2 linked regions of the Aquabacterium sp. OR-4 genome follow. Each later gene encodes a partner of the first gene's protein in a complex. Links are inferred from orthologs where the notes say so. Each region holds a gene or a part of one and is shown in the gene's direction. Other genes may lie near its edges.

Region 1 (3,022 bases):
GCGGCAGCGCGCGCCGCGCCAGGTGCAGCAGCGCGCGGTCGCGGCTGAACAGCCAGCGGGCCGGCCAGGCCAGGGCCAGATCGATGAACTTCTGGTCGTCAGGGTCGCGGCAGATCAATGGCGGCCCGGGGACAGCGGCCGCGGGCACCAGGCTCACATGCTGGTGCACCGTGGCCAGGACGCGGTCAGGGTCAAGCGTCCAGCGCGCGTCAAACGGTCGGCCCAGCACGTGCGCCAGTTCGTCGACCATGGCCTGGGTGGCCACCCAGCGCAGCTGCCCGGCAGCCAGCGCGCGCACCAGCGGCTGCACGCCGACATCACCGAACACCAGCCAGTCCAGCACCACGTTGGTGTCGATCACGGCGCACTCTGCCGGCGCCGCCACGGCGTGGTCCGCGGTCGGCTGGGGGGCCCTGTGGGCCGGTGCATCCATGGCGTGGGTGGGCCGAGACATCAGTGACCTTGTGGAAAAACCAGGCGCTGAATATAATCGCGGGCTTTTCGGCAGTTACGTCATCCGCATCGACGGGTGACTCCGGGCAGACGTCAAGACAGGCGTCGAACTCCGCAACCAGATGTCGGTCATTCGGCAGTCTGGCGGGGTTCGGCGCCGTTCGCGCTTTTCGCTCGGATTTTCGGAAGCCGCTGTGGCTTTCCGGTGGCCGAAATGTGCGTGACTTCAAACGGGAACAAGTTACCTATGCCAACCATCAACCAGCTCGTGCGCCACGGCCGTGAGGTCGAGGTCACCAAGAGCAAGTCGCCTGCGATGCAGAACTGCCCGCAGCGCCGCGGCGTGTGCACCCGCGTGTACACCACCACCCCCAAGAAGCCGAACTCGGCGCTGCGGAAGGTCGCCAAGGTGCGTCTGACCAACGGCTTCGAGGTCATCAGCTACATCGGCGGTGAAGGCCACAACCTGCAAGAGCACAGTGTTGTGCTCGTGCGCGGCGGCCGTGTGAAGGACCTGCCGGGCGTGCGCTACCACATCGTGCGCGGCTCGCTCGACCTGCAGGGCGTCAAGGATCGCAAGCAGTCGCGCTCGAAGTACGGCGCGAAGCGTCCGAAGAAGTAAATGGCCGCTGCGGGCCCTGGCGCTGACGCCGGGTTCGTCAAGCGGTGGTCATGACCGGCTGCCATGCTGCCGGCTCATGGTTTTTGCGGCGCATTCGCCAACGTGCGGATGGCCGAGTAAGCGAGGGGGTTCGTTGCGTGACCTCCCAGGCGGTGAGCCTTGATGGCCCTGCCAGCTGAAGCTGACAAAGGAAGAGTGAAATGCCACGTCGTCGCGAAGTACCGAAGCGCGAGATCCTCCCTGACCCGAAATTCGGTTCGGTGGACCTGTCCAAGTTCATGAACGTCATCATGGAGTCCGGCAAGAAGGCCGTGGCTGAGCGCATCATCTATGGCGCCCTCGACCAGGTCGAGAAGAAGGCCGCCAAAGACCCGCTCGAGGTGTTCATGGTTGCGCTGAACAACGTGAAGCCCATGGTCGAGGTGAAGTCCCGCCGTGTGGGTGGTGCGAACTACCAAGTTCCCGTGGAAGTTCGTCCTGTCCGCCGGATGGCCCTGGCCATGCGCTGGCTCAAGGAATCGGCCCGCAAGCGCGGCGAGAAGTCGATGGCTGCACGCCTTGCCAACGAGCTGCTGGAAGCCAGCGAAGGCCGTGGCGGCGCGATGAAGAAGCGCGACGAAGTTCACCGCATGGCCGAAGCCAACAAGGCGTTCTCGCACTTCCGCTTCTAAGCCCCGTACCAGCCCTTCGGCCGCCCCTGCGGGTTATCACTGACCCGAGGGCGGCCCCTGCATTTGGAGATCCATCATGGCCCGCAAGACCCCCATCGAGCGCTACCGCAACATCGGTATCAGTGCGCACATCGATGCTGGCAAAACCACCACCACCGAACGCATCCTGTACTACACCGGTGTGAACCACAAGATCGGTGAAGTGCACGACGGTGCGGCCACGATGGACTGGATGGAGCAGGAGCAGGAACGCGGCATCACGATCACCTCGGCTGCCACCACCTGTTTCTGGAAGGGCATGGATCTGTCGCTGCCCGAGCACCGCATCAACATCATCGACACCCCCGGGCACGTCGACTTCACCATCGAGGTGGAGCGTTCGATGCGCGTGCTCGACGGCGCCTGCATGGTCTATTGCGCAGTGGGTGGTGTGCAGCCCCAGTCGGAAACCGTCTGGCGCCAGGCCAACAAGTACCACGTGCCGCGTCTGGCCTTCGTCAACAAGATGGACCGCACCGGCGCCAACTTCTTCAAGGTCGTTGACCAGATGAAGACGCGCCTGAAGGCCAACCCCGTGCCCATCGTGATTCCGATCGGCGCCGAAGAAAACTTCAAGGGCGTGGTCGACCTGCTCAAGATGAAGGCCATCTTCTGGGATGAGGCCTCGCAGGGCATGAAGTTCACCTACGAAGAGATCCCGGCGGATCTGGTCGAGCTGGCCCAGGAATGGCGCGAGAAGATGGTCGAGGCTGCGGCCGAGGCCAACGAAGAGCTGATGAACAAGTACCTCGAGTCGGGCGACCTGACCGAGGACGAGATCAAGACGGCGATCCGCACCCGCACCATCGCGGCCGAGATCCAGCCGATGTTCTGCGGCACCGCGTTCAAGAACAAGGGCGTGCAGCGCATGCTGGACGGCGTGATCGACTTCATGCCCTCGCCGATCGACATCCCCCCGGTGCCCGGCACCGACGAGGACGAGCAGCCCGTCACCCGCCGTGCGGCGGACGACGAGAAGTTCGCCGCGCTGGCGTTCAAGCTGATGACCGACCCGTTCGTCGGCCAGCTGACCTTCGTGCGCGTGTACTCGGGCGTGCTGCAGTCGGGCTCGACCGTCTTCAACCCGATCAAGGGCAAGAAGGAGCGCATCGGCCGGATTCTGCAGATGCACGCCAACCAGCGTGAAGAAATCAAGGAAATTCTGGCCGGCGACATCGCCGCCTGCGTGGGCCTGAAGGAAGTGACCACGGGCGAAACCCTGTGCGATCCCGACCAC
Region 2 (2,926 bases), 1.2 Mb from region 1 along the record:
CGCCGGCCTGCCGGTGATGCTGTTCATCATCTTCACGCTGCTGATGCTGCAGCTGCACAGCTTCTCGCGCGCCATGCTGGTGTTCCTGACCGGACCGCTGGGCATTGCCGGCGTGGCCGGCGCGCTGATGCTGTTCGACCGGCCCTTCGGCTTTGTGGCGCTGCTGGGCGTGATCGCGCTCAGCGGCATGATCATGCGCAACTCGGTGATCCTGATCGACCAGATCGAGCACGACCGTGCCCGCGGCGTGCCGGCCTGGCATGCCGTGGTCGAGGCCGCGGTGCGGCGCTTCCGGCCCATCGTGCTGACGGCCGCGGCCGCGGTGCTGGCCATGATCCCGCTCACCCGCAGCGTGTTCTGGGGGCCGATGGCGGTGGCCATCATGGGCGGCCTGATCGTCGCCACGGCGCTCACGCTGCTGGCCTTGCCGGCCATGTATGCGGCCTGGTTCCGGGTGCGGCAGCCGGTGCCCGGCCATGCGCCGGTATCCGCTGCGCTGCCGCCCGGCTAGAATCGCCGGTTTACCGGATCGCCCGGGAGGTCGGCTTCGCCAGTTTGTATGGCTGGAGCCGGTTTCCCTCGTACGTTTTGACCGGTGCCTCGGCAGCCCTCGCGGGTTGCCCGGGCAGCGGCGAAGAGACAACCCGCGCGGGTGGCGAAATCGGTAGACGCACCAGGTTTAGGTCCTGACGCCTTCACGGGCGTGCCGGTTCGAGTCCGGCCCCGCGCACCAGAAACGATTCATTTGCGAGTCTCCACCATGGCTGTCACTGTAGAAACCCTCGAAAAGCTCGAACGTCGCATCACCCTGACGATTCCGGCCGATTCGCTCAACACCGAAGTCGAGTCGCGGCTGAAGAAGCTCTCGCGCACCGTCAAGGCCGACGGCTTCCGCCCGGGCAAGGTGCCGATGTCGGTGGTGGCCCAGCGCTACGGCTGGTCGGTGCAGAACGAGGTCATGAACGACCAGCTCGGCCGTGCCTTCGCCAGCGCCGCCAACGAAGCCCAGCTGCGCGTGGCCGGCACGCCGCGCGTCACGCCCAAGGAAGACGCGCCCGAAGGCCAGCTGGCCTTTGACGCCACCTTCGAGGTCTACCCCGAGGTCAAGCTCGGCGAGCTGTCGGCCGTGGAAGTCGAGCGGGTCACCAGCGAGGTGACCGACGCCGCGATCGACCGCACCGTCGACATCCTGCGCAAGCAGCGCCGCACCTTCGCGCAGCGTCCGGCTGCCGAAGGCGCCGCCGAAGGCGATCGCGTGACCATCGACTTCGAAGGCAAGATCGACGGCGAGCCCTTCGATGGCGGCAAGGCCGAGGGCTTCCAGTTCCTGATCGGCGAAGGCCAGATGCTCGAGCAGTTCGACAAGGCCGTGCGCGGCATGAAGGTCGGCGAGAGCAAGACCTTCCCGCTGCAGTTCCCCGAGGATTACCACGGCAAGGACGTGGCCGGCAAGGAAGCCGACTTCCTGGTCACCACCAAGAAGATCGAAGCCCAGAACCTGCCCGAGGTGGACGAGGCCTTCATCAAGAGCCTGGGCCTGGAAGACGGCACGGTCGACGCGCTGCGCGCCGACGTGAAGAAGAACCTCGAGCGCGAGGTCAAGTTCCGCGTGCTGGCGCGCAACAAGTCGGCGGCCATGGACGCGCTGGTCAAGGTGGCCGAGCTCGACCTGCCCAAGGCCCTGATCGACAGCGAGCTCGAGCGCCTGGTGGCCTCGGCCCGTGAAGACCTGAAGCAGCGCGGCATGAAGGACGCCGACAAGGCGCCGATCCCCACCGAGATCTTCACGCCGCAGGCCGAGCGCCGCGTGCGCCTGGGTCTGGTGGTGGCCGAACTGGTCAAGTCGAACAACCTGCAGGCCAAGCCCGAGCAACTGCAGGCCCACATCGAAGAGCTGTCGCAGAGCTACGAGAAGCCGACTGAAGTGGTGCGCTGGTACCTCAGCGACCGCCAGCGCATGGCCGAGGTCGAGGCCGTGGTGATCGAGAACAACGTGGCCGAGCACGTGCTGGCCAATGCCAAGGTGGTCGAAAAGGCGCTGCCCTTCGACGAGCTGATGACGGCCTGATCCAGGCGCTGCCGCGGTCCGGCTGGCCCTGTGCCACACCGGATCCCGGCCCGACGGGGCGAACGACTAGCAGGGTCGTCGCCCCGTTTTTCATCGCCTGCAGCCCTTTCGCATGCGGGTCATAATCGACGCAGACCGTTTTTCGAGGACTTTCATGAGCGCATTGGAGACGCAAGCCCTGGGCCTGGTGCCCATGGTGATCGAGCAGTCGGGCCGGGGTGAGCGTGCTTACGACATCTACAGCCGCCTGCTGCGTGAGCGCATCGTGTTCCTGGTGGGCCCGGTGAACGACGCCACGGCCAATGTCGTGGTGGCGCAGTTGCTCTTCCTGGAGAGCGAGAACCCCGACAAGGACATCTTCCTGTACATCAACAGCCCGGGCGGCAGCGTCTCGGCCGGCCTGTCGATCTACGACACGATGAACTTCATCAAGCCCGATGTCTCCACGCTGTGCATCGGCATGGCGGCCAGCATGGGCGCCTTCCTGCTGTCGGCCGGCGCCAAGGGCAAGCGCGTGTCGCTGCCCAACAGCAAGATCATGATCCACCAGCCGCTGGGCGGCGCCCAGGGCCAGGCCACCGACATCGAGATCCATGCCCGCGAGATCCTCAAGACCCGCGAGCAGCTCAACAAGATCCTGGCCGAGCGCACCGGCCAGCCGCTTGAAAAGATCCAGGCCGACACCGAGCGCGACTACTTCATGTCGGCCGATGACGCCAAGAGTTATGGCCTGATCGACCAGGTGATCGCCCAGCGCGGCTGACCGGCCGCGCCTTATCATCGGCTCGCGGCTTCCGCAATCCTCCCGCCCTCTCTCCGCACACGATTACCCACCATGGCCGAAAAGAAGGGCGCCTC

Evidence for each region.
Region 2: the proteins of rpsG (region 1) and tig are in contact, whole or in part, in a crystal structure (PDB 3GTY), measured with the Thermotoga maritima proteins. The link is inferred for Aquabacterium sp. OR-4 from one-to-one orthologs. Residues at the interface, in WP_004081843.1 of Thermotoga maritima: Lys34, Lys52, Lys55, Glu59, Arg62, Gln63, Glu66, Asn67, Lys69, Val71, Arg95, Ala109, Lys110, Lys111, Gly112, Arg113, Pro114, Glu117, Glu121, Ile124, Ala125, Tyr127, Asn128, Asn129, Thr130, Gly131, Lys135, Asp139, Arg142, Met143; in WP_004081061.1 of Thermotoga maritima: Glu122, Val124, Val129, Leu130, Tyr133, Glu188, Gly259, Ile262, Tyr263, Glu266, Ser270, Glu273, Gln274, Glu277, Arg308, Gln311, Ile312, Ser315, Tyr316, Glu325, Arg329, Arg336, Leu363, Phe366, Trp367, Arg373, Leu377, Arg381, Leu384, Glu387.

Annotation. Positions count from the first base shown.
Region 1 is NZ_JAOCQD020000001.1:743,075-746,096, forward strand. What follows is about bases 55-3,010. They hold rpsG (30S ribosomal protein S7), read left to right. Parts: upstream 55-1,275; coding sequence 1,276-1,746; downstream 1,747-3,010. Other genes in these bases: N4G63_RS03025 (PIN domain-containing protein), read right to left, coding at 55-385; rpsL (30S ribosomal protein S12), read left to right, coding at 701-1,075; fusA (elongation factor G), read left to right, coding at 1,823-3,010. Also shown: more of N4G63_RS03025, read right to left, coding at 1-54; more of fusA, read left to right, coding at 3,011-3,022.
Region 2 is NZ_JAOCQD020000001.1:1,973,965-1,976,890, reverse strand. The notes cover bases 55-2,914. They hold tig (trigger factor), read left to right. Parts: upstream 55-760; coding sequence 761-2,068; downstream 2,069-2,914. Other genes in these bases: clpX (ATP-dependent Clp protease ATP-binding subunit ClpX), read left to right, coding at 2,904-2,914; clpP (ATP-dependent Clp endopeptidase proteolytic subunit ClpP), read left to right, coding at 2,223-2,831; N4G63_RS08590 (efflux RND transporter permease subunit), read left to right, coding at 55-511. Outside these bases: more of N4G63_RS08590, read left to right, coding at 1-54; more of clpX, read left to right, coding at 2,915-2,926. UniProt on the Bacillus subtilis protein: Involved in protein export. Acts as a chaperone by maintaining the newly synthesized protein in an open conformation. Functions as a peptidyl-prolyl cis-trans isomerase.